DNA from 3 places in the Streptomyces sp. NPDC093089 genome. Region 3 is predicted to be linked to each of the others. Evidence: riboswitches for the same ligand, from Rfam matches in the RefSeq annotation. Region 3 holds a riboswitch; each other region holds the start of a gene.
What was found. Region 3 has a riboswitch for cyclic di-AMP ahead of ACIQFX_RS03465 (M23 family metallopeptidase). Riboswitches for the same ligand answer to the same signal wherever they lie in the genome.
Positions count from the first base shown of each region.

Region 1 (10,326 bases), on a different contig from region 3:
CCGGCGGCGTCGACGGCGAGACCCTCGCACAGTGCAACGGCGACCTGCCGCACAGCTGGACCTCGCAGCACGCCGCGTGGAACAAGGGCCGGCTCGACAACTGGGTCACGGGCGTGGGCAACACCCGGACCCTCGGCCACCTCGACCGCGGGGACATCCCCTTCCACCACGCGCTCGCCGACCACTACACGATCTGCGACGCGTACTTCTGCTCGGCGCTCAGCGCCACCGGCCCCAACCGCACGTTCCTCTGGAGCGGCAGGATCGACGGCTCCAGCAAGGACGGCGGCGACGAGTCGGGCCTGACCTGGGAGACGTACGCCGAGGCGCTCCAGCGCGCCGGAGTGAGCTGGAAGGTCTACCAGAACGCCCAGGACAACTACGGCGACAACGGCCTCGCGTACTTCAAGAAGTTCACCGACGCCCGGCCCGGGGACCCGCTGTACGACCGGGGCATGGGGTCGGTCCCCAGGGTCACCGGCTCGACACCGGACGACATCGCCGCGGCGATCCGCGCCGACGTCGTCGCGGGCACGCTGCCGCAGGTGTCCTGGGTGGTCGCGAGCGAGGCGTTCTCGGAGCACCCGTACGCCCCGCCGGGGGACGGCGCACACTTCGTCGACCTGGTATACCGCGCCCTGGCCGCCGACGCCGAGGTCTTCGACTCGACGGTCCTCTTCCTCAACTACGACGAGAACGACGGCTTCTTCGACCACGTGCCGCCGCCGGTCGCCCCGCCGGGGACGCCGGGCGAGTACCTCGACGGCCTGCCGATCGGCCTGGGCTTCCGCGTCCCGATGATTGTCATGTCCCCGTGGACCCGGGGCGGCTGGGTGAGCTCCGAGGTCTTCGACCACACCTCCGTGCTGCGCTTCATGGAGACCTGGACGGCGGCCCTCGGCACACCGGCCACCTGCCCCAACATCAGCGAGTGGCGCAGGAAGGTGACGGGCGATCTGACCGGGGTCTTCGACTTCGCCCACCCGGTGTACGGCGTGCCGGCGGGCCTCCCCTCCACCGCCAAGGTCATCGGCCAGGCCACCTGTGGCCCGCTGCCGAACCCGGCGCCCCAGAACAACGCCCTGCCGGCGCAGGAGTCCGGCACCCGGCCGGCCCGCGCGGTGCCCTACCAGGCGAACGGCAACCTCGACCGGTTCGAGTTCGGGGCGGCCGGCAAGATCCTGGCCTGGTTCTCGATGACGAACCAGGGCGCGGAGGCCCGGCGCGCGGCGCACTTCTCGATCCACCCGCACCAGTACCGCGACACCGCCGCCTGGCAGTACACCGTCGACCCGGGCGGTACGGCGTCCGACTACTTCAACATCGGCCTCGGCTCGGGTTCGGGCAAGTACGACATCTCGATGATGGGCCCCAACCGCTTCCTGCGGCGCTTCATCGGCGACGCCTCCAAGGCGGGCAAGGCCGTGGAGGTGGCCGCCAGGTTCGCGACCGAGCCGGGCACGGGCAAGACGGCCCTGTGGTTCAGGATGACCAACGCGTCGGGCGGTCCGGTCACCTTCACGATCCGGTCGAACGCCTACCGCTCGGACGGGCCGTGGACGTACACGGTGCCGGCGAACTCCAGCCGCGAGGACTTCTTCAACGCGGTGGCCTACCACGGCGGCTGGTACGACTTCACGATCGTCGCCGACATCGACGGCACCTGGTCGCGCCGGTACACCGGCCACATCGAGACCGGAGCGCCCAGCGTCAGCGGCTGACCGCCGCCGTCCGCCGGGCGGCGCCCTCGGGGTGCCTCCCGGCGGACGTCCGTCACGGTCCGGGCCGTCGGGTACGGCCTCCGGGGCCGTCCGTCGCGACCCGGGGCCGTCAGCGGCCGGCCTGCGCGGCCCGGTGGATGGTGGCGTCCAGGAGGGCCACGGCGTCGTCCGCCGTACGGCCGGGGGCCCGGTTCCACGGTCCGATCAGATCGTTCCAGCCCCGCGACCGCAGCTCGGTCATGATCCAGGCCGCAGCCTCGTTCATGGTGTCCGCGCTGCCGTGGCCGAGTCGGTGCGCGGCGAGCAGGGCGCCGCAGACGCACCGGGCCCCGCGCGCGTCGCGCAGCTTGTACGGGACGTTCTGCCAGCCCCACTCCGTGAGCACGCGGCGGGCGTAGCCGAGGTGAACCGACGGGCGCAGGTCGCTGCGGCCGATGCGGCGCCAGATGTGCAGCCGGTCCGGCAGTACGGCTCCGATGCGGCCCGGCAGGCGGGGCTCGGCGGGCAGCGGCGGCGGCAGCGCGTCGAGGGCGTCGGCCACGAGCCGCTCCACCGGCACCGTGAGGAGGTTCCGCCAGCTCTCCGGCTCTCGCGGCGGAGCGTCGGGAGCGACCGGTTCGCCACCCGTCCGGCCGGAGGCCCGGTCGGGGGGCGGATCGGAGGTCGGGGCGGGGGTCCAGTCGGTGACGATCCGCTGCCAGACGGCGCTGTCGTAGAGCGTGGCGGCCTCGCGATCGACGGTGTCGGGGCTGGGGGTGGAGAGGGCGGGCGGCATCCGGCGGCTCCTCGGTCGGGATGGGTCCATCCTTCAGCACGAATGTCGGTTTTGCGACTTTTGCCCTTGACTGCACACCCACCGCGGGGGTCTTTTCCACCCACTCCCCCATTAACAGAATTACCGCGCATATTCGGACATTGGGAACCTGGTGACGCGACTCACTTTCCCGGTTTCGCCCTGATGATCGAAATGTCCGCAGGCCATGGGGCACACGGGAGTTCGACGGCCCGGACGGGCGGCCGATCTTGAATTACCTGAATTACGTGATCTTTTCGCCGCGCGACGGACTGCCATCCCCTTGTTATCCGCCGCATTACTGGCCTACGGTCACCTCCATTCGAGCGGATCGCCAAATCCTGCCACCGCTCGAAATACCTCCCTTTTCACCCGACGGCAGGAGCGGGGGACCCACGAATACGCCGATCCGGAAATCCGGAACGGCTCGGGGTGCAGCCGCGTGCGCGCGGCCGGACAGCTCCCGTCCGAACCCGACAGCTCACCCCGCAGGCGCCGGAGAGGAATCCGTCATGCCTGCTCACGGTAAGCACCGCCGCCCCCGTCGACGCCCCGTCTCCCAGGGACTCGCACTGGCCGGCACGGGCGGCGTCGCCCTTGCCCTCCCGCTGATCACCCCCGCCGTGGCCGGCGCCGCGCCCGTTTCCGGCGCACCGGAATTCACCACCGGCGCCGTCGCGGCCCCCGCCTTCGCGGCGCCGACCGCCGCCAAGGCTCCCGCCGCCCCGGCCGCCGCCCGCACCTACACCGTCGTCCGCGGCGACTCGCTTTCCCTGATCGCCCAGAAGAAGGGAATTCAGGGCGGCTGGAAGAACCTTTACCGGGCCAACCGAAGCGCCGTGGGTGACAATCCGTCACTTATTCATCCGGGTCTTGAACTGACGCTTCGTCGGGATTCCGCGAAGGTCACCCCCGCGCCGGCGAAGAAGAAGACCGGTACACCCGATCGGGCGAGCCGCTCCGAGCGCCGCTCCGCCCCGGCCTCCACCGGCGCCTCCGCCGCGCAGGCCGCCCCGGCGGCGGCCCCCGCCGCCGCTCCGGCCCAGGCCGCCCCGGCCGCCACCAACTACGCCGACAACCTCGACGGCTGGATCCGCGAGTCGCTGGCCATCATGGCCCAGCGCGGCATCCCGGGTTCGTACGACGGCATCCTCCGCAACGTCATGCGCGAGTCCTCCGGCAACCCCCGGGCCATCAACCTCTGGGACTCCAACGCCGCGGCCGGAACGCCCTCGAAGGGCCTGCTCCAGGTCATCGAGCCGACCTTCCTCGCCTACCACGTGCCCGGCACGTCGATGGACCTCTTCGACCCGGTCGCCAACATCACCGCCGCGTGCAACTACGCGGCCGACCGCTACGGCTCCATCGACAACGTCAACGGCGCCTACTGAGCCCGGAAGTGCCCGGCGAACCAGGAGGTGGCGAGCTCCGCCACCTCCTCCAGGGCGCCGGGCTCCTCGAAGAGGTGCGTGGCACCCTCGACCACGGCGATCCTGTTCTCGCAGCGCAGCAGTGAAGCGGCCCTCCGGTTCAGGTCAAGCACCAGCGCGTCCGCACCGCCCACCACCAGGAGCGTGGGGGCGCGCACCCCGGCCAGCCGGTCCCCCGCGAGGTCCGGCCTGCCACCGCGCGACACGACGGCGCTCACCGCGCACTCCGGATCGGCCGCCGCCCACAGCGCGGCGGCCGCTCCCGTGCTCGCGCCGAAGTAGCCCAACGGCAGGCCGGTCGCCACCGGCTGCTCCGCCAGCCACTTCGTGGCGAACGCGAGCCGTCCGGCCAGCAGCGGGGTGTCGAAGACGTGCGCCCGGTCGCCCGCCTCGGCCTCGGTCAGCAGGTCGAACAGCAGGGTCCCGAGGCCCTGCCGGTTGAGCACCTCCGCGACCGCCCGGTTCCGGGGACTGTGCCGGCTGCTCCCGCTGCCGTGGGCGAACAGCACGATGCCCGCGGCACCGTCGGGCACGGCGAGCCGCCCCGCAAGCGTGACGCCGCCGACCGCGATCCTCACGTCCGAGTCCCGCACCACCGGGCCCCGCGCCGCACGGCTCCGGTCCAGACACGCGATGACCTCGGCGTCGGCGGTCTGCTCGAAGTCGCGGTAGAACTGGCCGATCGCGTAGAAGACCTCCGGCGTGTGGACGCTGACCGTCTCGTCGGCCTCGCCGCCGAGCCGCGCCGTCCACCCGTGCGGCGCGACCGGGACGGCCAGCACGATCCGGGCGGCCCCCCGGGCACGGACCACCCGGCACGCCGCGAGCGCCGTGGCCCCCGTGGCGAGGCCGTCGTCGACGACGACCACGGTCCGGCCTTCGAGCGGCACGGACGCCCTGCTGCCCCGATAGCGGGCGGCACGCTCGTCGAGGACGGAGTGCTCCCGCTCCTCCACCGCCGCGAGCGCCCGCTCGCCCACCCCGGTGTCCCGGAGCACCCGCTCGTTGAGCACCCGCACCCCGCCCTCACCGAGCGCGCCCATCGCGAGCTCCGGCTGGTGGGGCACCCCCAGCTTCCGTACGAGACAGATGTCGAGCGGCGCGTCGAGGGCGTCCGCGACCTGCGCGGCGACCGGTACCCCGCCGCGCGGGAGTCCGAGGACCACGACGTCGTGGCCCTTGAGGTGGTCGAGCCGGGCGGCGAGCTGCCTGCCCGCGTCCGTGCGATCGCTGAAGAACATGGTCCGCCGCCCTTCCGCCTTGCCGCGGCCGGGGCCCGGGGAGGAACGGCGTGCCCGTCCCGTGCCCCTCCTTCCAGGGTAGACGCGTCCCCGATGGACGGTCGGCGGGCGCCCGGCGGGCGACGAGCGGCGAGCGACGAGCGGCGAGCGACGAGCGACGAGCGACGAGCGGCGAGCGACGAGCGACGAGCGACGAGCGACGAGCGGCGAGCGACGGTGTCAGGCGGTCAGCGCGACTGGAGGGCGTCGAGGGCGACCGCCTGGGCTATCGCGAGCCGCCGGTCGAGCTCCGGGTCCGCTATCTCCAGCACGTACCGGTCGCGCAGACCGAACCGCTTGTCGACGGACATGACGGAGCGTCCGGCCTCGGCGAAGTCGAAGTGGTAGGGGACGACGAAGGGGACCAGGTCCGTGAAGGGCAGGAACTCCCAGACCCGGCGCAGCAGGGCCACGCCCTGGTGCCGCTCCCGCCCGGTGGCCTCCCCCGCCGCCCCTTCCCTGCTCAGGTGCCAGGTGCTGCGCAGCAGGGAGGCCCCGAAGTCCTTGCGGAAGGCCCCGAGCCGGGTCCCGGAGGCGCCGTGCACGTCGTAGGTCGCGCCGACGTCGAGGACCTGGCGGGCCTTGAAGGTGAACAGGACCTGGCGCTGGGACTCGTCCGTGTAGAAGGTGACGTGCTCCTTGAAGGCCATTCTCTTCTGGTGGGCGAACGCGATCAGTTCCGCCTCCTCGCCGTCGGGCCCCACGGTGTGCACCAGGTAGCGGTTCGCCATGAGCGTCACCTTCTGGCGGACGAGGAAGCGGTGCTGTGACTGCGCGAGGCCCATCGGGTGTGCTCCTGCTGATCGTGGACGGTCTCCCGGAGACCGTCCCGTGGCGTCGTGACCACGATGATCGCGTGCGGCACGGCCCCGCCGCTGTCCTCGAAAGTCGTCGTTCCCCACGACCTTCGGATGAACTCCGTGCGTCAGGCGGCGAGGAAGGCCTCGATGGCCTCGGCGAGGGGCCCCGGGGTCTCCTCGGGGGCGTAGTGGCCGGCGTCCTTCAGGACTTCGAGGCGCGCGTTGGGGTACCAGCGCAGCCAGGTGGACTCCATCGCCTCGGTGCCCAGGGCGGGGTCGTGGGCGCCAACCACGAGCAGGACGGGCGTCGGGTTGTCGCGGACGCGCTCGTGGAAGTCGGTGCGGGACCAGGAGTCCAGGTAGGCGCGGAAGGCCGTGGCGGAGGACCGGCCGACGGAGCGGTCGACGAGCGCCGCGAGCCAGGCGTCGTCGTAGCGGCCGCCGGTGGTGTTGTCGATGATCGCCCGGCGGTTCGCCGGTTCCTCGGCGGCGCCGGCGAAGAGCTCCCAGGTCTCGCCGTCGAGGGGGAAGCCCGCCGCGGAGACGGGCGAGATGCCGACGATCGAGCGGATGCGGTCGGGGGCGTCGAGCAGCATCAGCTGGGCCGCCTTCCCGCCCATCGAGTGGCCGATGACGGAGAACGAGTCCCATCCGAGGTCGTCGGCGACCGCGAGCGCGTCGGCCGCGACCTCCTCCATGGTGTACGCGCCCGCGTGGTCGAGGGCCTCGCCGTAGCCGCGGCAGTCGACGAAGGCGTAGGTGCCGGCGGCGTCGTCCAGGTGCGCGCGGAGGGGGTCGAAGCTGGTGCGGTCGCCGAACCAGTTGTGCAGCACGAGGGCCCGGGCGGGACCTCCGCCCTGTACGTCGTACGGAAGAAGCCGGTCCGTCATCGTGCCCCCTGCTCGCGAGGTGGTGGCGCCGCGCGCCGGCGGCGGCGGTCGACGACCGAGTGTGACGGTACGGACGCGTGTGGTCAACATCGCCGTCCGGAACGCGGACCCTCGGGTCCGGGATGCGGGGGCTTTCTCGTCGGGGGCATCCTGACTGTGTGACCTCGCACGGCACGGCCGGCCCCGGCCCGGCGGGCGGCTCAGGGCCTCCGTCCGGGACGGCGGCCACCGACGAGCCCGCCTCCTCCGCGCTCACCTGGGCGCTCGCGGAGGAGGCGCTGCGCGCGGTCGAGGAGGTCGGGGGGTACGCGGGCGGGGTGTACCTGCGCTCCGGGACTCCGGGGCTGCTGCGGCTCGCGGTGCTCATAGGGCTGCCGGGGCCGTTGTTCCGACCGTGGTGGCGGATGCACGCGAACCGGCCGTTCCCGGTGGCCGAGGTCCATCGCTCGGGCCAGGCGGTCCACCTCGCCGACGTCGAGGAGGCCATGCGCCGGTTTCCGCAGCTGGTGGCCAGCCTGCCGTTCCCCTTCGCCTCGCTGTACGCCCCGGTGGTCGCCGGGCGCGACCGGTTCGGGGTGCTCGTGGTGCTGCGCCCGCCCAGTCCCGGCGTGCCGGTGGACGCCCGGGACCGCAACCGGATGACCCGCGGCGCGCTCCGCCTCGGCGAGGCGCTCTCCGACCTGGCCGCCGGGGGGACGGTGGTCGAGTGGCCGGGCGATCCGGTGTGCGTCCAGTTGTCCACCGGGTCCGGCCCGCCGGTCCGGTTCGGGTCCTTCGACTGGGACCTGGACACGGGCTCGGTCACGCTCGACGACGGGCTGCTCGGGATCCTCGGGGCGCAGGTCACCTCCCCCTGCTCGATCGAGGCGCTCACGTCCCTGCTCGAACCGGAGGACGGGTACGCGCTGTGGGCGGCGGCCCGGCAGGCCACGGGCGCGGACGGGCGGCCCGCGGTGCGCAGGCTCCGCCTCAAGGGGCCGGACGGCGGCCTGCACCTCCTGGAGGTGTCCACGCGTGCGCGGCGCGGTACGGCGGCGACCGGTCCCGACGGCAGCGGCGGCCACCTCACCGGGACCCTCGTCGACCTGGGGACGGGGCTCGTCGGCTCGGACGCGACGGATCGGCTGCCGCAGGCGATCCTGGCGATCGACCGGCTCGGCCGGATCACGTACGTCAACGAGCGCACGGAACGGCTCCTCGGCCGGGCGCGCGGCGCGCTGGCGGGGCGGCCCCTCTGGGAGGCGCTGCCCTGGTTCGGGCACCCCTTCCACGAGGAGCAGCTGCGCGCCGCCCTGCTCTCCGGCGAACCGGTGCGCTTCCTGGCCCGGCCGGAGCGCGGCCAGTGGCTGTCGGTGTCGCTCCATCCCGGGCGCGAGGGCGTCACGATGGTGCTGGTCCCGGAGGAGGATCCCGCGGGGCTCGGGGCCAGGGCCCGGGGCGGCCGGCGGGCGGACGACGGGCTCTCCGCACCCGATGACCGGGCGGCGGCGCTGTACCGGCCGGTGGCCCTGGCGATCGCGCTGACCGAGGCGGTGACGGCGCGCCAGGTGGCGGCGGTGGTGACGGAGGAGCTGCTGCCGGCGTTCGGCGGGCGGCAGCTGGCCATCTACCTGCTGAGCGACCGGCGCCTGTACCTGGCCTGGGAGACGGGGTTCCCGCCGGGGTTCCTCGAACCCTTCGACGGCGTGGCCCTGGACGCCCGGCTGCCCGGGGTGGAGACGCTGACGACGGGCCGGCCGCTGTTCTTCGAGTCGATGGAGCAGCTGGGCCGCGCGTATCCCGACCTGCCGATGGACGCGCACTCGGGAGCCCGGGCGTTCCTGCCCCTGATCGCCTCGGGGCGCCCGGTGGGCTCCTGCATCCTCGGCTTCGACCGGCCGCGCGGCTTCAGCCCCGAGGAGCGCACGGTGCTCACGGCGCTCGCGGGGCTCATCGCACAGGCCCTGGAGCGGGCGCAGCGGTACGACACGGAGTCGGCGGTCGCCCGCGGACTCCAGGACGCCCTGCTGCCGCACCGGCTGCCGGTGCGGGACGGCGTGGACACGGTGGGCCGCTATCTGCCGGGCACCCAGGGCATGGACGTCGGCGGCGACTGGTACGACGTGATCGAGACGGGGCACGGGCGGCTCGCCCTGGTCATCGGCGACGTCCAGGGCCACGGCGTGGCGGCGGCCGCCACGATGGGGCAGCTGCGCAGCGCGGTCCGGGCGTTCGCGCTGGGCGGGCACCGTCCGCAGGACGTCATGCGGGGCACCAACCGGTTGCTGATCGACCTGGACCCCGGGCAGTTCGCGAGCTGCTGCTACGTACTCCTCGACCCCGAGACGGGCGAGGCGCGGGCCGTACGGGCCGGCCACCCGCAGCCGCTCCTCCTACAGCCGGACGGGACGACGGAGCCGGTGGAGCTGGCGGGCGGGGTGGTCCTCGGCGTCGACGACCGCGCCTCGTACCCGGTGACGCGGCTGTGGCTCGCCCCCGGCGCGGTGCTGGCCCTGTTCACGGACGGTCTGGTGGAGCGTCCCGGCCGGGACATCGACGAGGGGATCGAGCGGTTGCGCCAGGCGCTCGCCGCGACCGGTTCGCTGGCGCTCCCCGAGGCGGCCGACCGGCTGATCCGGGAGGCCCGCCAGGCCACGGCCCGCCCCGACGACATCGCGCTGCTGCTCGCGGCGCGCTGGCCGGACGGCGGCTGAGACGTCGAGAGCCCGCGCGGCGGGTGCACGCACGCGCGCGCCCGCCTGTCCGCACGCCCGCACGCCCGCACGCCCGCACGCACGCCCGCACGCCCGCACGCCCGCACGCCCGCACGCCCGCAGCGGATCGAACGGCCGCGGGGCCCTCACCCGTTCACCCGTTCACCCGATCGGGCCCGTGGCGCTGGTCGGTCGCCGTCGGCGCGGGGAGGCTGGAGGGGTGCCGTGCCGAGACGGCCGGACACGCCGGACACGTCTGGGCGGCAAGCCCGAGGAGGACACGTGCAGCAGGACAAGCAGCCCGAGTACGGCCCCGTGGTCTTCCGTGACCGCTCGGCCGGGTACGCGTTTCTCACCCGGTCCACGGCGACGAGCGATCGGACCATCGAGTGGGACGACGGGAAGACGTACCCGGTGATCGACGTCGAGATCTCCTCCGAGAGCCACCCGTTCTACACGGGCACGGCGCGGACCGTGGACTCCGAGGGCCGGATCGCCAAGTTCGAGCGCCGTTACGGCGAGGAGGGCTGAGCCCTCCGAAATCCCGTTCCGAAACTGGCCGGAAGATGGCCAGTTCGCCTTCCAGGATGAGGTCACGAAGACAGCGGAGCGCTCGCGCTCCGCCGATGACTCCCTGGAGGGGACTGCTGTGATCGTGGTGACCGGAGCGACCGGAAACGTCGGACGACCGCTGGTGGAGCTGCTGGCCGCGGCCGGCG
Region 1 covers NZ_JBIVPA010000003.1:345,044-355,369, reverse strand. The annotation lists gene ACIQFX_RS08530 (phosphocholine-specific phospholipase C) at 1-1,721, shown strand, start outside; gene ACIQFX_RS08525 (hypothetical protein) at 1,831-2,496, opposite strand; cyclic di-AMP (ydaO/yuaA leader) riboswitch at 2,837-3,022, shown strand; gene ACIQFX_RS08520 (transglycosylase SLT domain-containing protein) at 3,027-3,905, shown strand; gene ACIQFX_RS08515 (phosphoribosyltransferase family protein) at 3,899-5,185, opposite strand; gene ACIQFX_RS08510 (hypothetical protein) at 5,413-6,009, opposite strand; gene ACIQFX_RS08505 (alpha/beta fold hydrolase) at 6,150-6,914, opposite strand; gene ACIQFX_RS08500 (SpoIIE family protein phosphatase) at 7,073-9,607, shown strand; gene ACIQFX_RS08495 (type B 50S ribosomal protein L31) at 9,890-10,138, shown strand; gene ACIQFX_RS08490 (NAD(P)H-binding protein) at 10,257-10,326, shown strand, end outside.
Region 1: linked by a shared signal. The riboswitch ahead of ACIQFX_RS08520 (transglycosylase SLT domain-containing protein) and the one ahead of ACIQFX_RS03465 (M23 family metallopeptidase) in region 3 are both predicted to bind cyclic di-AMP.

Region 2 (10,326 bases), on a different contig from region 3:
CTCCTGTCCTTCAACAACAAGCCCCTGCGGGCCGCCGTCCACCTCGGGCTGCTGCTCCTCGTCGTCGCCCTCGGCTATGCGGCCTGGATCGTCGCCGACGCCCTCGCCCACGGCGTCGACACCCCCGGATACGTCACCCTGCTCGTCGCCGTCACCGCCCTCGCCGGCGTCCAGATGGTCATGGTCGGACTGATCGGCGAATACGTCGGCCGCATCTACTACGAGGTGAAGCGGAGGCCGCACTACCTGCTGCAGGAGACGAGCGGTGGTGCGGAACCGGCCGACACCCGGGTGACGGGTGAGTCGTTGTGGGAAACAGTCGCACCGAAGTAGTGGCTCCGGCCCCGGCGACTCCCTACCATCGATCACCGCAAGGTCGTTCAACGTGACGCACGACCAGCCCGGGAGGCTCCTTTGCACCGCCGCACTGCGCTCACCGTCTCCGCCGCGCTCCTCGCCGCGGCCCCCCTGCTCACCGCCTGCGGCAGTGACGCCCACCCAGGAGCGGCGGCCGTCGTCGGGGGCGAACGGATCGAGGTCTCCAGCCTCCAGGCGCAGGTGAAGGACGTGCGCGCCGCGCAGGCCTCCTCCGCGCAGTCCGCCGAGCTGCTCAGGTCCACCGGCGACCTCGGCCGGCAGAAGCTCAACTCCATGATCATCTACCGGATCGTGGAGAAGGTCGCCCAGGACAACGGCGTCACCGCCAGCCGGGCCGACATCCAGCAGACCCGCACCGCCTACACCCGCGAGAACGGCGGCCAGGAGCGGTTCGAGGCCATCCTGCTCCAGCAGCGGGGCGTGGCGCCCGACCAGATCGACGACTTCATCCGCCACGAGGTCCTCATGCTCAAGACGGCCGAGAAGCTCGGCTTCACCGACAGCCCCGAGGGCCAGAAGAAGCGGAGCGACGTCTACTCCGCCGCCTCCAAGGCGCTCGACATCGACGTGAACCCGCGCTACGGCACCTGGGACTCGGAGCGGGGCGGACTGACCGCCGCCACCACCCCCTGGCTCCGCAGGGTCAGCCAGGACCCGGCCGCCGTCCCGACCGGTGCCTGAACCCGGGTAGGTTCGAGGGGTGACTTCTGAGAGCCCCGGCCGCATCGTCCTGCTGACCGCCAGCCACCGCGTGGCGCCCGGAATCCTTTCCTGGCCCGCCTGGCAGGCGCTGCACGGTGCCGACCGGGTGCTCTGCCCCGACGAGGACCACCCCCAGCTGCCGTACCTGCGGGAGGCCGGCGTCGCCGTCGAGCACGTCCGGCCCACCGCCGAGGAGCTCGTGGCGGCCTGCGCCGGCGGCCGGACGGTCCTGCTGCTGCCCTCCGGCGAGGGCGACCGCGCGCTGACCGACGGCCTCGCCCGGCTCGCCGGCTCCGGCCGGTACGCGATGCCCGACCTGGAACTGCTGCCCGGCTCGTACGACCTGCCCGGCGCCCGCCTCCTCGACCTCGTGCAGATCATGGACCGCATCCGGCGCGCCTGCCCCTGGTCCTCGCGGCAGACCCACGAGGGACTCGCCAAGTACGGCATCGAGGAGGCGTACGAACTCGTCGAGGCGATCGAGGACGGCGACCGGGACGCGCTCCGCGAGGAGCTCGGGGACGTCCTCCTCCAGGTCGTCTTCCACGCCCGGATCGCCGAGGAGGACCCGGAGGAGCCGTTCTCCGTGGACGACGTGGCCGCGACGCTCGTCGAGAAGCTGATCCACCGCCACCCTCACGTCTTCGGGGACGAGACCGCCGAGACCCCCGAGGAGGTCAAGGCGCACTGGCTGCGCACCAAGGCGATCGAGAAGCAGCGCGAGTCCGTCACCGACGGCGTGCCGCTCGGCCAGCCGGGCCTCGCGCTGGCCGCGAAGCTGGCGAGCCGGGTGCGGACCGCCGGTCTCGACGTGGAGCTCCCGGCGGGCGAGGGCATCGGGTACGAGCTGCTCGCCCTCGCGGCCGGGGCCGAGGCGTCCGGGGTGGACCCGGAGGCCGCGCTGCGGGCGGCGGCCCGCACCTACCGCGAGGCGATCCGAGCGGCGGAGGGGCTGTGAGCGGGGCGTCGCCGCAGCGGAGGCGGAAGCCGTCCTTCGCCGAGGCGCCGGGCGTGATGGCCCTGATGGTGCTGTTCTTCGGCTGGGAGGCGGCGAGCGGCGGGACCCCGGGGTGGCTGCGCGTCGTCTTCGTGCTGCTCGTGCTGGGGGCGGCCGTGGAACTGGTGCGGTTCGCCGTGTGGCGCTCGCGCACGCGCGCCGGGAGCAGGGACGAGGACCGGGGCTGACGGCCGGCCCGCAGTGGCCCGGCAGCGGGGCCGGTCCCCGGCGCGGGGTCTCGCGGGTGCGGTCCTGAGCCGGTCCCCGGTTCAGCGGTCGTGCGGGGCCCGGGCGTCCGGGTTGTGCCAGAGGGGGGCCGGCGGGCCGAGGAGGCGCTCGGCGGCGGTGCCGGGGCGGGTGGTGAAGCGGCCCACCGGCGGCAGGGTGTCGTGGTGGGTGCGCGCCGGGTCGGTGCCGAGTTCCTCCAGGACCTCGCGGACCTCGGTCACGAAGGCGGGCGGGCCGGCGAGGTAGACGTCGTGGGCCGACCAGTGGACGCAGGCCCGCAGGGCCTGGATCAGCCGCTCGGTCGCCTGGTCGCGGCGCTGGCGGGGCGCGGCCGTGATGTAGGTGACGCTCAGCGCGGGGAGGCGCTCCTTCAGGAGCTCGGCCTCCGCACGCGCGTAGAGGTACTCCTTGGCGCGGGCCACGACGAACAGCCGCCCTTCGAGCGCCGGCTCGTCCGCGGCGGCCTCCTCCAGGAGGGCCTTCACCGGCGCCCAGCCCGTACCGGCGCATATGTACGTGCGGAGTCCGCCCGGCGCCGTCCGGGCGGTGAGGCCGCCGGCGGGGGCGCTGAGCCGCAGGACCTCGCCCGGGCCGGTCTCCTCGACCAGCGCGGTGCTCATCGCGCCGCCGGTGATGCGGCTGACGTGCAGGTCGACGGTGCCGTCCGGGCGGGGCGCGTTGGCGAGGGAGTAGGTGCGCCAGACGCGGGGGACGCGCAGCGAGCTGACGCTGACGTACTGGCCGGGGAGGTACGGGAGGGGCCGGCGCGGGCGGAGGGTGAGGACGGCCAGGTCGTCGCCGTACCGCTGGTGGCGGACGACGTCCGCGTCCCACCAGGGCGGCTCGCCGGCCGCGGCGGACTCGTCGGCGCCGGCCAGCATGAGGTCGGAGACCAGGCCGTAGGCCTCGGTCCACGCCTTCTCGGCCTCCAGGGTCCAGGCGGAACCGGCCGCGTGGGCGAAGGCGGCGAGCAGGCTGCCGCCGACGGCGGCGTACAGCGCGGGGGAGGCGAGGAACTTGCGGTGGTCGCGGCCCAGCTGCCCGAGGTAGGGGCCGAGGCCGGGGTCCTCCAGGTGCGTCACCACATGGGTGAGCGCGGCGAAGAGCCGGTCGCGCTGCGGGAGCATGTCCCCGGGGAACAGCTCGCGCACACCCGGGTTGTTCCAGAACAGGTGCGAGTAGAAGAAGGTGACGGCTTGTTCGGCGCGTCTCTCGACGACGGCGAACGTAGCTCGTAGCAGCTGGGGGTCCACCGTCAAGAATCTAGGGCACGACCTGCACCCCTTGATCACAGGTTCTCCACGAACGTGCCTTTCCGGGGTCGCCCTGTACGGTCGTGGCGTGCGTACGACTCCCGGCCCCGTCCCCGCCCCCGAGCTCTTCACCTGGGAGTTCGCGAGCGATCCCTACCCCGCCTACGCCTGGCTGCGCGAGCACGCGCCCGTGCACCGGACGACGCTGCCCAGCGGGGTCGAGGCCTGGCTGGTGACCCGGTACGCCGACGCCCGGCAGGCGCTGGCGGACCAGCGGCTCTCCAAGAACCCGGCGCACCACGACGAGTCCCCGCACGCGAAGGGGAAGACGGGCATCCCGGGCGAGCGCAAGGCCGAGCTGATGACCCACCTGCTCAACATCGACCCGCCGGACCACACCCGGCTGCGGCGGCTGGTGTCGAAGGCCTTCACCCCGCGCCGGGTCGCCGAGTTCGCGCCGCGGGTGCAGGAGCTGACCGACCGGCTCATCGACTCGTTCGCGGAGCGGGGGAGCGCCGACCTCATCCACGAGTTCGCGTTCCCGCTGCCCATCTACGCGATCTGCGACCTGCTCGGCGTGCCGCCGGAGGACCAGGACGACTTCCGGGACTGGGCCGGGATGATGATCCGGCACGGCGGCGGGCCGCGCGGCGGGGTCGCGCGCTCGGTCAAGAAGATGCGCGGCTATCTCGCGGAGCTGATCCACCGCAAGCGCGAGGAGTCCGGCGAGGACCTCATCTCGGGGCTCATCAAGGCCTCCGACCACGGCGAGCACCTCACCGAGAACGAGGCCGCCGCCATGGCCTTCATCATTCTCTTCGCCGGTTTCGAGACGACCGTGAACCTCATCGGCAACGGGGTCTACCAGCTGCTGCGCCACCCCGGGCAGCGCGAGGGGCTCCAGGCCTCGCTCGCGGCCGGGGAACAGGGGCTCCTGGAGACGGGCGTCGAGGAACTCCTGCGGTTCGACGGGCCGGTGGAGATGGCGACCTGGCGGTACGCGACGCGGGCGCTGACCATCGGCGGGCAGGAGATCCCGGCGGGGGACCCGGTGCTCGTGGTGCTCGCCGCCGCGAACCGGGACCCGGCGCGGTTCGCGGGGCCGGACGTGCTGGACCTCACCCGGCGGGACAACCAGCACCTCGGGTACGGGCACGGCATCCACTACTGCCTGGGCGCGCCGCTCGCGCGCCTGGAGGGGCAGACCGCGCTGGCGACGCTGCTGACTCGCCTGCCGGACCTGCGACTTGCCGTCGACCCGGACGAACTGCGGTGGCGCGGCGGGCTCATCATGCGGGGTTTGCGCACGCTTCCGGTGGAATTCTCCCCTTCCGTACCCCCGCAGTGAACTGACGATTCATCAGAACTGTGATCTTCGCGTGATCCCGGGTCCATCGACTTGTGACGAGCGTTCGAATACGGCTACCTTCACCGCAGTCTTCAGCCGTCACGCGAAAGGCGCTTCTATGCGTTCCGGGAACGGACGACACCGTCGCCCCCGTCAGGCCCCCGCCCTCGTCGTCGCCGCCGGTGTGACCGGATCCGCCATGGCGCTGCCGCTGCTCGCCACGGGATCCGCCTCCGCCGCCGACGCCTCCACCTGGGACCGGGTCGCCGAGTGCGAGTCCGGTGGCCAGTGGAGCGCCAACTTCGGCAACGGCATGTACGGCGGCCTCCAGTTCACCCAGGACAGCTGGGAGCGCAACGGCGGCCTGGCGTACGCGCCCAGCCCCGACCTGGCCAGCCGCGCCCAGCAGATCGCCGTGGCCGAGAAGGCCCTTGCCAAGGGCAGCACGGAGTGGGCCACCTGCGCGCCGATCGCCGGGCTGACGAACGACGGCAAGGACACCGGGGTGGACCCCGGCCCGACCTCCGTCCCGAAGGCGCCCACGGGTCCGGTCGTCGAGTCGAACCGGACCGACGGCCTGCCGTCGGCCTCCGCCAAGGCCGCCGAGAAGGCGAAGGAGGCCACGGCCGTCCCGTCGCCCGTCACGTCCACCACGCCGGGGGCCCCGGACTCCTCGGTCACCCCGGGCGTGCCCGTCACCCCCGGCACGCCGACGACTCCGGGCGCGCCCGACGAGTCCGTTGCGCCCGGTACGTCCGTTTCCCCCGGTGAGACGGAGGGTGGCGCGCCGTCGACCGCGCCGGGATCCGGCAAGCACCGGGGCGAGGCCGCTACGGAGGAAGCCGGCAAGCCGGGCAAGTCGGGCGAATCCGGCAAGCATGCGTCATCCACGGACAAGCCGGCCGATGGCTCCTCCGTGACGCCGACGGCTGACGGAGTGAATAATTCGGGCGCAACGGACAGTCAGGGCACTTCGGACGCGTACACCGTGCAGCCCGGCGACAGCCTCTCCGACATCGCGCAGTCGAACGAACTGCCCGGAGGCTGGACGGCCCTCTATGACGCCAACCGCCAGACGGTGGGCGCCGATCCGGACCTGATCCTGCCTGGTCAGAGCCTTGAACTGACGAAGGATTCGGTCCCGGCCGAGGGGTAGTTCGGGGCGGTGTGTCCGGTTCTGGGCAAGTGAGACATGGGTCTCTTCGCCTCAACTGGCGTGTCCTGTCCGTAACCTTTGCCTCCGTCACCTCTCACCTGCACAAACGCCTCCCACCGGAAGGCAGGTAAGGGCGATATTTCCGCAATCGGCCTCTTTGAACTTCCGGTGGGTCTGTGTCTACGGTCTTAACCGCTCGCCACCGCGGGCCCCGTCGACCGAAACGCCGAATCCTGCCGTCGGTCGATGGGAACAGTCGTCGCGTCAGCGCCGAAGGCAGGAGTGGGGGACCCAAGGTAAGTGCCGGTCCCGGCCGTTGAGACAGACGGCCGAAGACCGGCTTGGGGTGAAGCCGCGTGCTAGGACACGCGGCCGGGCAACTTTCCGGCCCGAACCCGACAGCTCACCTCACAGGCGTCGGTGAGGAGAATCTCCATGCTGTTTTCCGGCAAGGGCAAACACCGTCGTCCCTCCAAGGCCACCCAGGTCGCCACGCTCGTCGGCGTCACCGGTGTCGCCGTCGCCGCCCCGCTGATGACCGCGGGCACCGCGTCGGCCGCCACGGCCTCCGAGTGGGACCGCGTCGCCCAGTGCGAGTCCGGCGGCAACTGGTCCATCAACACCGGCAACGGCTACTACGGCGGCCTGCAGTTCTCGGCCTCCACCTGGGCCGCGTACGGCGGCACCGCCTACGCCCCGACCGCCAACCAGGCCTCGAAGTCCCAGCAGATCACCATCGCCGAGAAGGTCCTCGCGGGCCAGGGCAAGGGTGCGTGGCCGAGCTGCGGCGTGGGCCTCTCCAACACCGCCTACACCGGTGGCACCATCGAGGCCCCCAAGCGCACGGCCACCGAGCCGACCACGCGCAGCGAGAAGCGCCAGGCCCCGAAGAAGGCCACGGCCACCAAGAAGGTCACCTCGGCCAAGAAGGCCACGGCCCGCAAGACCATCACCACCCCGGCCGGCACGACGGTCCAGAAGGGTGACGGCGAGTACCGGGTCGAGGCCGGCGACACGCTCGGCACCATCGCCCAGGAGCACGGCGTCCAGGGCGGCTGGGAGAAGCTCTACGACCTGAACAAGGACGTCGTCGCCGACGCCGACCTCATCTACGTGGGCCAGCAGCTCCACCTGAAGTGAGCCTGACGACCCTCCCGCGGTGACCACCCCGACCCGGCGCGCCTCCCCCCCCCGTGCGCGCCGGGCCGGGGTTCCGTCGTACCGGACGCCTGCGCCTCCACGGGCACCCGCGGAGGGCCTCCAGCGGTTACTGTCCAGTAGATCTGGGGCCCTTCGTCCCCATGTGCGTGCCCTTGGGTCCTTTTTCGTCCCAGGGTGCGGGCGCCCGGCGGGCCTGAGCCCCCGAGGCGGTTAGGCTCTTGTCGCAAGGCCAAGCGACCTGCATCGACCTTGCGTCACATCCAGCGTCACATCCCAGAAGGAGATGCTCGTGCCGTCCATCGACGTCGTCGTAGCCCGGGAAATCCTGGACTCCCGAGGCAACCCCACGGTCGAGGTCGAGGTCGGCCTCGACGACGGCAGCACCGGCCGTGCTGCTGTTCCGTCCGGCGCCTCCACCGGTGCGTTCGAGGCCATCGAGCTTCGCGACGGTGACCCCAACCGCTACCTGGGCAAGGGTGTCGAGAAGGCCGTCCTCGCCGTCATCGAGCAGATCGGCCCGGAGCTCGTCGGCTACGACGCCACCGAGCAGCGGCTGATCGACCAGGCCATGTTCGACCTGGACGCCACCGAGAACAAGGGCTCGCTCGGCGCCAACGCCATCCTCGGCGTCTCGCTCGCCGTGGCGCACGCCGCCTCCGAGGCCAGCGACCTTCCGCTGTTCCGCTACCTCGGCGGCCCGAACGCGCACCTGCTGCCCGTTCCGATGATGAACATCCTCAACGGTGGGTCGCACGCCGACTCCAACGTCGACATCCAGGAGTTCATGATCGCCCCGATCGGCGCGGAGTCCTTCTCCGAGGCCCTTCGCTGGGGTGCCGAGATCTACCACACGCTCAAGGGCGTGCTGAAGCGCAAGGGCCTCTCCACCGGCCTCGGCGACGAGGGCGGCTTCGCCCCGAACCTCGAGTCGAACCGCGCCGCCCTCGACCTCATCGTCGAGGCCATCAAGGAGGCCGGCTACACCCCGGGCTCCGACGTCGCGCTCGCGCTCGACGTCGCCGCGTCCGAGTTCTACAAGGACGGCAAGTACGAGTTCGAGGGCAAGTCCCGCTCGGCCGCCGAGATGACCGAGTACTACGAGGAGCTCGTCGCCGCGTACCCGATGGTCTCCATCGAGGACCCGCTGTTCGAGGACGACTGGGCGGGCTGGAAGGTCCTCACCGACAAGCTGGGCACCAAGGTCCAGATCGTCGGCGACGACCTCTTCGTCACCAACCCGGAGCGCCTCGCCCGCGGCATCGAGGAGGGCACCGCGAACGCCCTCCTGGTCAAGGTCAACCAGATCGGCTCGCTGACCGAGACCCTCGACGCCGTCGAGCTGGCCCAGCGCAACGGCTTCAAGTGCATGATGTCCCACCGCTCCGGCGAGACCGAGGACGTCACCATCGCCGACCTCGCGGTCGCCGTGAACTGCGGCCAGATCAAGACCGGCGCCCCGGCCCGCTCGGACCGCGTCGCCAAGTACAACCAGCTGCTGCGCATCGAGGAGATCCTCGACGACGCCGCGGTCTACGCCGGCCGCAGCGCCTTCCCGCGCTTCAAGGGCTGACACGACCCCAGGGGCCGGCACCGGCCCCGCAGGGCAGCTTCCGGGCCTTTGCATCCGGAGAATTGAACAGGGAGCAAAGGCGTAGCGAAGCGAAGCGTCCCCGTACTCGGTCCCGTACCGTGTGCGGGGACGTCCGCGTGAACAGGGGAGGCGACACGACATGGCCGCGAAGGACCGGGACCGGTTCTCGACCGCGACCCGGATCAGGCTGCTCGGCGAGCAGACCGCCGCCCGTGTCTACCGCTCCCAGACCCGCCGTCAGGCCCGCCGCTCGCGGCTCACCGGCCGCGCGGCCTTCCTCGCCCTCGTCGTCTGCTCCCTCGTCGTGGCGCTCGCCTACCCGATGCGGAGCTACGTCTCCCAGCAGGGCGAGATCGCCGAGCAGGAGCGCAAGGCCGCCGAGGCCGCGCGTCGGGTCGAGGAACTCAGGGACGAGAAGGCCCGGCTCCAGGACCCGGCCTACGTCCGCCGCCTCGCCCGCGAGCACCTGCACTACGTGCTGCCCGGCGAGACCGGCTACACCGTGAACGACCCCGACGCGGAGCAGCGTCCCCGCGCCGACCAGGGGGCGGCCGACCGCCCCTGGTACGACAACCTCTGGGACGGCGTCGACCACGCCGACCGCCCCTGACCCCTCCTCCGCGACACAGCAAGGCAGACATGGAAACGCCCCCTCCGCAGACCGACCGCACCGAGCCCACCGAGCGGGACATCGCCGCCTTCGAGCTGCAGCTCGGCCGGCCGCCCCGCGGCCTGCGCGCCATCGCGCACCGCTGCCCGTGCGGCAACCCGGACGTCGTCGAGACCGCGCCCCGGCTCCCCGACGGCACCCCGTTCCCGACGACGTACTACCTGACCTGCCCCCGGGCGGCCTCCGCCATCGGCACCCTGGAGGCCAACGGGGTCATGAAGGAGATGCAGGCCCGGCTCGCCACCGACCCGGAGCTCGCCGCCGCCTACCGGGCCGCGCACGAGGACTACATCGCCCGCCGTGACGCCATCGACGTCCTGGAGGGCTTCCCGAGCGCCGGCGGCATGCCGGACCGGGTCAAGTGCCTGCACGTCCTCGTCGGCCACTCGCTGGCCGCCGGGCCCGGCGTGAACCCCTTCGGCGACGAGGCCCTCGCGATGCTGCCGGAGTGGTGGGCCAAGGGCCCCTGCGTGACCCCGTGCGCCGACGGGGAAGAGAAGGAGTCGGCGGAATGACCAGGGTCGCCGGAATCGACTGCGGTACGAACTCCATCCGCCTGCTCGTCGCCGACGTCGACCCGGAGACGGGCGACCTCGTCGAGCTGGACCGGCGGATGAAGATCGTCCGGCTCGGCCAGGGCGTCGACAAGACGGGCCGGCTCGCCCCGGAGGCCCTGGAGCGGACCTTCGCGGCCTGCCGCGAGTACGCCGGGGTCATCAAGGGGCTGGGGGCCGAGCGGCTCCGCTTCGTCGCCACCTCCGCCTCGCGCGACGCCGAGAACCGCCACGAGTTCGTGGACGGGGTCGTGGAGATCCTGGGCGTCGAGCCCGAGGTGATCACCG
Region 2 covers NZ_JBIVPA010000010.1:46,611-56,936, reverse strand. The annotation lists gene ACIQFX_RS23640 (glycosyltransferase family 2 protein) at 1-333, shown strand, start outside; gene ACIQFX_RS23635 (SurA N-terminal domain-containing protein) at 415-1,059, shown strand; gene ACIQFX_RS23630 (nucleoside triphosphate pyrophosphohydrolase) at 1,079-2,038, shown strand; gene ACIQFX_RS23625 (hypothetical protein) at 2,035-2,265, shown strand; gene ACIQFX_RS23620 (globin domain-containing protein) at 2,347-3,558, opposite strand; gene ACIQFX_RS23615 (cytochrome P450) at 3,647-4,906, shown strand; gene ACIQFX_RS23610 (transglycosylase family protein) at 5,025-6,062, shown strand; cyclic di-AMP (ydaO/yuaA leader) riboswitch at 6,321-6,494, shown strand; partial or broken gene ACIQFX_RS23605 (transglycosylase family protein) at 6,498-6,893, shown strand; gene ACIQFX_RS23600 (LysM peptidoglycan-binding domain-containing protein) at 6,888-7,202, shown strand; gene eno (phosphopyruvate hydratase) at 7,507-8,793, shown strand; gene ACIQFX_RS23590 (septum formation initiator family protein) at 8,954-9,424, shown strand; gene ACIQFX_RS23585 (DUF501 domain-containing protein) at 9,454-9,999, shown strand; gene ACIQFX_RS23580 (exopolyphosphatase) at 9,996-10,326, shown strand, end outside.
Region 2: linked by a shared signal. The riboswitch ahead of ACIQFX_RS23605 (transglycosylase family protein) and the one ahead of ACIQFX_RS03465 (M23 family metallopeptidase) in region 3 are both predicted to bind cyclic di-AMP.

Region 3 (10,326 bases):
TGGCCTCCGTGCTGGCGACGGCGGCTGCCGACGGCACCGACCCCGGCTTCGTGGTGGTCGACTCGCGCTCGACGGCCTCCTGGGACCAGGGGCACGTCCCGGGTGCGGTCCACCTGCCGACCGCGCTGATCCCCGAGCAGGCCGAGCAGCTGCTCGACCGGTCCGTGCCGGTCGTCACGTACTGCTGGGGCCCCGGCTGCAACGGCGCCACCCGCGCCGCGCTGGCCCTCGCCGAGCTGGGCTTCCAGGTCAAGGAGATGCTCGGCGGCTTCGAGTACTGGGTGCGTGAGGGCTTCGCGTACGAGACCTGGGAAGGGCCCGCGGAGAAGGCCGCGGACCCCCTGACGGCGCCGGTCGACTCCGACGACTGCGGGTGCTGACGCAAACCGATTTCGTGATCGCCCCGGTCATGCCGTAGAGTCATGTTTACCGACGCGGGGTGGAGCAGCTCGGTAGCTCGCTGGGCTCATAACCCAGAGGTCGCAGGTTCAAATCCTGTCCCCGCTACTCAGTAGCAACGAAGGCCCGGATCCATTCACTGGATCCGGGCCTTCGTCGTTCCCCGGTTCTCCCCGGTGGTTCTCCTCGGTTCTCTCCGCTTGGGCGCTTGACCTTTACGCGACGTCAAGATTTAGCGTTTTCGGCATGGAGTGGTCGATCCAAGAGGTCGCCAAGAAGGCCGGCACCACCAGCCGCACCCTCCGCCACTACGGGGAGCGCGGACTGCTGGAGCCGAGCCGGATCGGCGCGAACGGTTACCGGTACTACGACCAGCGGGCGCTGGTGCGGCTCCAGCGCATCCTGCTGCTGCGCGAGCTGGGGCTCTCCCTGCCCGCGATCGCCGAGGTCCTCGAAGGGCAGCGGGACACGTCCGCGGCCCTGCGGACGCATCTCGCGCTCCTGGAGCAGGAGCGCGAGCGCATCGGACGCCAGATCGCGTCGGTGCGGACCACTCTCCACAAGACCGAGAACGGAGAAGAACTCATGGCCGACGAAGTGTTCGACGGCTTCGACCACACGGTGTACGAGCAGGAGGTCACCGAGCGCTGGGGCCGCGACGCGTACGCGCGGGGCGACCGCTGGTGGCGCTCGCTCGACGCCACGCAGAAGAAGGCCTTCATGGACGAACAGGCCGCCATCGCCCGCGACTTCGGGCAGGCGGCCCGCGACGGCCTGGCGGCCGACAGCGACGAGGTGCAGGCCGTCACGCGGCGCCAGATCACCTGGCTGTCCGCCACCACGACACCGAGCAGGGAGTACGTGATCGGCCTCGGCCGGATGTACGTCGACGACCCCCGCTTCACCGCCCACTACGACCGGCACGGCGAGGGCACCGCGCTCCTCGTCCGGGACGCGATGAGGATCTACGCGGAGCGGAACCTCTAGGGCGCGCCGTTCGGCGGGAGTGAGCGGAAGTGGACGGAGGTGAGCGGAAGTAAACGGTGGCCGAAACCGCGCCCGCCTCTTTGCGGGCGCACGGTGCCCCACCGTAATGTCGCGCGCACCATGAGTGACCGGTGTGTGGGCGATGCGAGCGGAGTGAGCCGGCGGGCGCCCGCCGTGCTCGTGCTCCTCGCGCTCCTCGCCCTCCTCGGGAGCGTCTGCCACGGCTCCCAGGGCCATCTGCTGCCGACCGCCGGCACGACGACCGTCTCCGCGCCCGGCCTCCCGCACGGGTGCGAGCGGCCCGGGGAAGCGTGGTCCTTCGACGCACACCTCCCCGCGCAGGCCGCGTCCTCGCAGCTCGCCGCGCCCGATGCCGGCGGAGCCGTACCCCTGTCGTACGAAGCGGACCTCCGCACCGATCCCCGCGCGCGCTGCGTCCGGGGCCGGGCGGGGCCGGGGCCCGAGCCGGGCCGTCTGCTGATCGCCCTCGGAGTGGACCGGAACTGAGCCGGGTCCCGCCCTCGCGTGACCAGGTTCCCTTCCGCGTACCCACTTCAAGGACGTACTCCCATGAGCGCACCACTGACGACCCTGTCCGTCCAGGGGCAGACCGTCGGCAACACCCCCGTCCTCCGGACGGACGACGGCTACTGGGCCAAGCTCGAAGGCTTCAACTTCGGCGGCATCAAGGACCGGGCCGCCCTCTACATGGTCGAGCAGGCCCGCCGCCGCGGCGAGCTGCGGCCCGGCGCCCCGATCGTCGAGTCGACCTCGGGGACCCTCGGTCTCGGCCTGGCGCTCGCCGGCGTGCTCCACGGGCATCCGGTGCACGTGGTCACCGATCCCGGCCTCGAACCGATCGTCGAGCGGATGCTCGTCGCCCACGGCGCCCAGGTGCACGTCGTGCGCGAGCCGAGCCCGCACGGCGGCTGGCAGCAGGCCCGGATGGACCGGGTCGCCGAACTCCTCACGAGCCTGGACGGGGCCTGGTGGCCCAACCAGTACGGGAACCCCGACAACCCCGACGCGTACGCCGGGCTCGCCGCCGAACTGTCCGGGCAGCTCGACCGGATCGACGTCCTCGTGTGCGCGGTCGGCACCGGCGGCCACTCGGCCGGGATCTCCCGGGCCCTGCGCGCCGGCGGCAGCCCCGCCCTCGAACTGGTCGGCGTGGACTCCGTCGACTCCACCGTCTTCGGCCTGCCGGCCGGGAACCGGCTGATGCGGGGCCTCGGCTCCTCGATCCACCCGGGGAACGTGGACCACGGCGCCTTCGACGAGGTCCACTGGGTGGGCCCGGCGGAGGCGGTGCGGGCGGCCCGCCGCCTGGCCTCGCGCCAGTTCGCGACGGGCGGCTGGAGCGTCGGCGCGGTCGCGCTGGTCGCCGGCTGGCTGGCCCGCACCCGGCCGCGCGGGACCCGGATCGCGGCGGTCTTCCCCGACGGGCCGCAGCGGTACTTCGACACCGTCTTCAACGACGAGTTCTGCGCCGCGCACGGCCTCCTCGACGGCCCGGTGCGCGAGGACCCGGCCGCGTACGAGGCGGGGGTGCGGGTGGACGGCTGGACCCGCAAGGTCCTGGAGCGCGTCCGTTGACCACCGCGAACACGGCCGCGCCGGCCAAGGCCAAGGGGGGTGTCTGGCGGCAGAGCCGCACCTTCGACCCGGCCGTACGGCTCCTCTTCCTCAACCAGCTCACCATCAACCTCGGCTTCTACATGCTGATGCCGTACCTGGCCGCGCACCTCGCGGACGGGCTCGGGATGGCGGCCTGGGCGGTCGGGCTCGTCCTGGGCGCCCGGAACCTCTCCCAGCAGGGCATGTTCCTGGTCGGCGGGGCGCTCGCCGACCGGCTCGGCTTCAAGCCGCTCATCGTGGCCGGCTGCGCGCTGCGGACGGCCGGTTTCGGGGCGCTCGCCTTCGCCCAGTCGCTGCCGATGCTGATCGCCGCCTCCCTCGCGACCGGGCTGGCGGGGGCGCTGTTCAACCCCGCCGTACGGGCCTGCCTCGCGGCGGAGGCGGGGGAGGAGCGGCGCGTGGAGGCCTTCGCGCTCTTCAACGTGTACTACCAGGCGGGCATCCTGCTCGGGCCGCTCGTCGGGGTGGCCCTGACGGGGGTGTCGTTCCGGCTGACGTGCGGGGTGGCGGCGGTGCTGTTCGCCGGCCTGACCCTCGTACAGCTCCGGCACCTTCCCGCACGGGCGTCCCGCGCGCCCCGGGGGGAGGGGGAGCGGGGGCAGTTCCGGACGGTCCTCTCGCACCGGACCTTCTGGTTCTTCTCGCTGGCCATGACCGGCTCGTACGTGCTGTCCTTCCAGGTCTACCTGGCGCTGCCGCTCGCCGCGGACGGCACGGGGCTCACGACGGCGCTGTTCGTCGTCTCGGCGCTGGTCGCCCTCGTCGGGCAGCTGCGGATCACGGCCTGGTGTCGGCGCCGGCTGAGCCGTGAGCGGTGCCTCGTCCTCGGACTCGCCCTGATGGGCGGGGCGTTCCTCGCCCCGGCGGCGCTCGGCCGGGGCGCGGTCGGGCTGCTGCTGTGCGCCGCGGTCCTCGCCGTCGCGAACGCGGTGCTCTACCCCTACGAGATGGACACGGTCGTCGCCCTGTCCCGGGGGCGCTGGGTCGCCACCCACTACGGGCTCTACAACACCGTGTGCGGGGTCGGCATCACCCTCGGGAACCTGGGCACGGGCGCCCTCCTCGACGTCACCGGCTGGTCGGCGGCGCCGTGGCTCGGCCTGTGCGCGGTGGGACTGCTGTGCGCGGCGGCGATGGCCCTGCTGGCCCGCGGTGGCCGACTCGCCGAGGCGGCGACCGGGGGCTGAGGGGTGGCGACCGGGGCTGACCGGGGGCTGACGGGCCGCCGGTTCGGTGACGGGCCCGCGGGCCCGTGGGGTCGGGGAGCCAAGGGGGCCAAGGGCCGGGGCAGGGGGCCGGGTGGGCTACGCCACTCGGCCCCCCGGGAGTCGCCGCTCACGGGTGCGGCGGCCACCCTGGGAGGGCGCGGTGCGGACCGCGGCCGGGCGGACCGGGCAGGAGAGCACAGGTGGGGCACCCCGAGAGAGTGACGGGCGGCGGGCGTCGGCGCGGCGGGGGCCGCCCCGCGTACGGCGGCGCCCGGCGCTTCATCCGGGCGCTGCCCCCGCTGATCATCATGGGCGGCGTCCTCTTCGACGTGGAGACACCGCCCGCGTACACGGCGGCGCCGCTCTTCTCCGCCGCCCCGCTGATCGCCGCGCCCTTCTTCTCCCTGCTCACCACCCTGGTCACCGGGATCAGCGCCGTCGTCGCCTCCGTGGGGCTGCACGTCTACAACGGCACCGCCGACGAGGTCCCGGCCCTCACCGAGACGCTGACCGTGGTCACCGTCTCCGCGCTCGCCCTCCTCATCAACAAGGTCGTGCGCCGCAGCGGCGAGCGGCTCGCCTCGGCGCGGGTCATCGCGGAGGCCGCGCAGAAGGCGGTGCTGCCGATGCCCGCCGAGCGGATCGGCGGGCTCCAGTGCGCGGCGCGGTACGAGGCGGCGCAGGCGGACGCGTTCATCGGCGGCGACCTGTTCGCCGTCCAGGACACCCCGCACGGGGTGCGGCTGGTGGTCGGGGACGTCCGGGGCAAGGGGATGGACGCGGTCGAGGCCGTCGCCGTCGTCATCGGGGCCTTCCGGGAGGCGGCCGAACAGGAGCGGACCCTGGAGGGCGTGGCGCAGCGCCTCGAACGGGCGCTGGCCCGCGAAGGCACCCGCCGGCACGGTCTCGACGCCTTCGAGGGGTTCACCACCGCGGTCCTCGCCGAGATCCCGCGCGCCGACGGCAGCGGCACGTTCGGCGGGTTCGTGCGGGTCGTGAACCGCGGGCACCCGCCCCCGCTGATGCTGTACGCGGACGGGCGGCTCGACCTCATGGAGCCGGCCGAGGCGGCGCTGCCGCTCGGCATGGGGGACCTGGCGGTCTGGCCGGACCGTGCCGAGGCGCGGCCGTATCCGCCGGGCGCGACCCTCCTCTTCTACACCGACGGCCTCTCGGAGGCGCGGAACGCGGAGGGCGTCTTCTACGACCCGGCCGAGCGGCTCGCCGGCCGGATCTTCCCGGGGCCCGAGGAGCTGCTCGACGCGCTCGTGGACGACGTGCGCCTCCACACGGGCGGCGGTTCGACGGACGACATGGCGCTGCTCGCGGTGGGCCGGCCGGCGGCGGGGCAGCCGGAGCGGCGGCGGACGATGCCGGTGGTCCCGCCGGGCGGGACGGGATGACCGGAGGGGGCGAGCGGACGGGCGGCGGGACGCGGTGATCAGGCGCCGGTGACCGGGTGTAGTCGAGAGGTGTCACTGCGATAACAATTGACATAACGTCAGATCGATGGTCTCCGGCGATCCTGTTCTGAAGGGGGGTCAACTCGGGCGTTTCCCTCTCATTTCAATGAATGATCAAGGGGAACAGCTTGGAATCGGGACCCCCTGTCTATTAACGTTCGATAACGCAGCGCGGTCGTTTCAGCCGTCGCAAGAGGCGGCACCGTGCGCACGCGCCGAATCCTGAAAAGGAACCGGGGAACCACCACTTGGGGTGAATCGGGCCTTTCGCACCTGTGCGACCGTGCCCGTAGGAGACCTTCCTGCTCCGAACCCGTCAGCTAACCCGGTAGGCGAGAAGGAAGGAAAGGAGCGCGCCTCCGTGGCGTCCAACACCCCCGCACCCGAAGCCCCCTTCGATGCCTTCGGTGGTGGTGCGGGTCCCGCCGCCCCGGACACCGAGTGGAATCCCACCGAGGACTCCCTCCGCGCGCAGAGCCGCGCCGGCGGCCGCCACCGGGTCGTCAAGCAGCGCTCCAACTTCGCCCGCTCCTCCACCGTCCTCGGCGTCGGCGTGATCGCCGCCGTCGGCGCGGGCGGCCTCGCCACCGCGAAGGAGAAGCCGCCGGTCGCGATCTCGCTCCCCGACCTCGACCTCCCGGACGCCCACGACCTCCCCGGCGTCGGCGACCTCCTCCCCGGCGAGGACAGCGAGCCCGTCAGCGCGGCCCGCGCCAACCCGAACCCGCTCACCGCCGCCACCTACACCACGACGGTCGACGAGCGGACCGAGACGACCGACCGGACCGCGACCGGCGCCGACGCGGGCGAGGCCCTGCGCGCCCGCATCCTCCAGCAGGCCGAACAGCAGCAGGCCTCCGCCGACGCCGCCGACAAGGCCGCCGCGGAGAAGCTGGCCGCCGAGAAGGCCGCCGCCGAGGCCGCGGCCAAGGAGGCCGCCGCGGAGAAGGCGGCCGCCGATGCCAAGGCGAAGGCCGAGGCGGAGGCGAAGGCCAAGGCCGAGGCGGAAGCCGCCGCGAAGGCGGAGGCCGAGCGCCTCGCCAAGCTCGCCGCGAGCTACTCGCTGCCCCTCTCCTCGTACACCCTCAGCGCCTCCTACATGCAGTCCGGCTCGATGTGGTCCTCCGGCTACCACACCGGCCTCGACTTCGCCGCGCCCACGGGCACCCCGCTCAAGGCGGTCCACGGCGCCACCGTGAAGTCCGCGGGCTGGTCCGGCTCCTACGGCTACCGCATCGTCCTGGAGCTCGCCGACGGCACCGAGGTCTGGTACTGCCACCTCTCGTCCATGACGGTCTCCGTCGGCCAGACCGTGGGCACCGGCGAGACCATCGGCCGCGTCGGCGCCACCGGCAACGTCACCGGCGCCCACCTCCACATGGAGGTCCACACCGCCGGCGGCGACGGCATCGACCCGGCGCAGTGGCTCCGCTCCAAGGGCCTGAGCCTCTGAGACCGTCCTCCCGGGGCGCTCGCACGGAATAGGCCCGGCGGCGGGCGGGGTTGACCACCCCATGACCTCCCTCCGCCCGCTGGGCAGTTCCGATCTGCACGTCTTCCCGTTCGCCCTGGGCGGCAACGTCTTCGGCTGGACCGCCGACGAGGCCCGGTCCTTCGCCGTCCTCGACGCCTACGCCGCCGCAGGCGGCAACTTCGTCGACACCGCGGACATGTACTCCGCGTGGGTCGAGGGCAACGAGGGCGGCGAGTCCGAGACGGTCATCGGCCGCTGGCTCGCCTCCCGCGGCAACCGCGACGACATCGTCGTCGCCACCAAGGTCGGCGCCCACCCCCACTTCAAGGGACTCTCCGCGCCCACCATCAAGGGCGCCGCGGAGGAGTCGCTGCGCCGCCTCGGCACCGACCGCATCGACCTCTACTACACGCACTTCGACGACGAGACCGTCCCCGTCGAGGAGATCGTCACCGCCCTCGACCAGCTGGTGAAGGACGGCAAGGTGCGCGCCGTCGCCGCCTCCAACATCTCCCCGGAGCGGCTGCGGGCCTCCCTCGACTTCGCCGAGGCCGAGGGACTCACCCGGTACGTGGCCCTCCAGCCGCAGTACAACCTGGTGTCCCGGGCGACCTACGAGGGCCCGCTCCTGGCGACCGCCGAACAGGGCGGCCTCGCCGCCGTCCCGTACTACGGCCTCGCCTCCGGCTTCCTCACCGGCAAGTACCGCCCCGGCGCCACCGTCGACAGCGTCCGCGCCGCAGGCGCCGGCCGGCACCTCGACACCGACCGCGGTCGGGCCGTCCTCGCCGCGCTCGACACCGTCGCCGAGGCGCACGAGGCGGAGGTCGCCACCGTCGCCCTCGCCTGGCTCGCCTCCCGGCCCACCGTCGTCGCGCCGATCGCCTCGGCCCGTACGGTCGAGCAGCTCCCGGCCCTGGTCGCCTCCGCCGACCTGACGCTCACCGAGGCCGAACTCACCCTGCTCACGGAGGCGTCCGCCGCCTGACCGCGCCCGGCTCCGGCCGACTCGGAGGGACGTCGTCGGACTCCTGCTCGGTCCGGTGTCCGGTCGGCGCGGGCCGCTCCGGCAGGCCCCCGGCTAGCTCCGGTACGGGTTGTAGCCGCCGTAGTCCAGGTACTGCGGCGGCGCCCACACCCGGCCCGTCGCCCGCGCCGCGTACGTCAGCGACGGCGAGGCGACCGCGCGGCGCTGCCACAGGTGGTGCAGAAGCTCCTGCTCGCGGGCCGGGAAGTCGGGTCCGGCCGTGCCGCGCCTGGCCCGGTCCCGGAGGAACGCGAGGGTCGTCGCGAAGGACTCGTACTCGCCGACGGCCCGTGCGGCCTCCGGGCCGTACGTCCGCCCGGCGAAGGAGCGGGCCAGCCGGCGGGCGCGCATCGAGGAGAGCGCGAGCGGCTCGGCGGGGGAGAGCCAGCCGGCCGCCGCGTACGCCGGGAGCACGCCGGATATCGTGCGCAGCTCGCGCTGCCGGCTCCACACCGCGAGCCAGGTCAGCAGGCCGAAGGCGGGGACCATGAGCGCCAGGTACACCGCGTAGAAGGCCCACGGGCCGCCGAAGGTGGCCGAGCCGTTCCAGGCGGCGTGCAGGCCCATGGCGAGCAGCAGCCCGGTGAGCGGCAGCAGCACCTGCCGGAGGCGCTTCCCGCGCGGGGCGAGGGCGGCGAAGCCGAAGCCGATGCCGGTCAGCACGGTGAAGAGCGGGTGGGCGAACGGCGACATGACGACCCGGACGAAGAACGTGCCCGCGGTGACCATGCCGATGCCGGTGGCGCCGACCTCCTGGTCCTCGCCGAAGGCGTTCCCCAGGTAGAGGATGTTCTCGGTGAAGGCGAAGCCGGTCGCGGTGAAGCCGGCGAAGACGACCCCGTCGACCAGGCCGCCGAAGTGCCGTCGGCGGAACAGGAAGAGCAGCAGGATCGCGGCGGCCTTCGCGCTCTCCTCCACCACCGGCGCGATGACGGTGGCCCCGAGGTTGTCGGCCGAGTCCGGGTCGGCCGTGGCCGTGGCGATCCAGCGGACCGCGAACGAGTTCGCCAGGATCGCGACGAGCGCGGCGGCGAAGGCGCCCCAGGCGAAGGCGAAGAGCAGGTTCTTCCAGGGGCCCGGCTCCACCCGGTCGAGCCAGCGGAACGCGGCCATCAGCAGCGGTACGGGCAGCACGGCGAGGCCCAGGCCTACGAGGAAGCCCTGGGTGCCGGTCTGCTCGCGGACCAACGCCAGGATCACCAGCGCGCACAGCGCGAGCAGCACCACGACGGCGACGGCCCGGACCAGCCGGCTGCGCCAGAAGTCGCGGCGCGGCCGGTAGCGCCACTGGGACCGGTCGGCGGCGGCCGGGAACGCCGGCTCGTCCGTGTCCCGGTGCGGGACGGGCGCGGTGTCCTCGGGAATTCGGTCGGTGGCAGCGGGATTCGACACGTGAGCGACCCTAACCACCCCCACCGACACGGGGCGACGGGGTTACGCGCCAGGGACCGGCGTCACACACCCGGGACCGGCGTACTCGTGTCCGTGCCCGGGACCGGCCGTCCGTACGGGCCCGGGACCGGCGTGTCCGTACGGGCCCGGGACCGGCGTGTCCGTACGGGCCCGGGACCGGCCGTCCGTACGGGCCCGGGACCGGCCTCACGCGCGCGGGACCGGCCTACGCGCGTGGGACCCGGCTCACGCGCGCGGGACCCGCCGGAAGAGCAGGTCGTGCACGACGTGGCCCTTGTCGAGGCCCTGGCCCTCGAAGCGCGTGACGGGCCGGAAGTCGGGACGGGGCGCGAAGCCGCCGTCCTCACGGGTGTTCTCGAAGTCGGGGTGCGCGGAGAGCACCTCCAGCATCTGCTCGGCGTACGACTCCCAGTCGGTGGCGCAGTGCAGCACGCCGCCGGGCTTGAGCCGGGTCGCGAGGAGGCTGAGGAACTCGGGCTGGATCAGCCGCCGCTTGTGGTGCCGGGCCTTCGGCCACGGGTCCGGGAAGTAGACCCGGCAGCCGTCGAGGGAGTCCGTGGCGAGCATCTCGCGGAGCAGGATGATCGCGTCGCCGTTGGCGACCCGCACGTTCGTCAGGCCGTTGCGGTCCGCGAGCCCGAGCAGATTGCCCTGGCCGGGCGTGTGCACGTCCACGGCCAGGATGCCCGTGCCGGGGTCGGCCGCCGCCATCTGCGC
Region 3 covers NZ_JBIVPA010000001.1:711,045-721,370, forward strand. The annotation lists gene ACIQFX_RS03430 (rhodanese-like domain-containing protein) at 1-380, shown strand, start outside; tRNA gene ACIQFX_RS03435 (tRNA-Met) at 434-507, shown strand; gene ACIQFX_RS03440 (MerR family transcriptional regulator) at 646-1,386, shown strand; gene ACIQFX_RS03445 (hypothetical protein) at 1,507-1,893, shown strand; gene ACIQFX_RS03450 (PLP-dependent cysteine synthase family protein) at 1,957-2,982, shown strand; gene ACIQFX_RS03455 (MFS transporter) at 2,979-4,211, shown strand; gene ACIQFX_RS03460 (PP2C family protein-serine/threonine phosphatase) at 4,433-5,635, shown strand; cyclic di-AMP (ydaO/yuaA leader) riboswitch at 5,899-6,045, shown strand; gene ACIQFX_RS03465 (M23 family metallopeptidase) at 6,057-7,148, shown strand; gene ACIQFX_RS03470 (aldo/keto reductase) at 7,210-8,157, shown strand; gene ACIQFX_RS03475 (PrsW family intramembrane metalloprotease) at 8,251-9,561, opposite strand; gene trmB (tRNA (guanosine(46)-N7)-methyltransferase TrmB) at 9,835-10,326, opposite strand, start outside.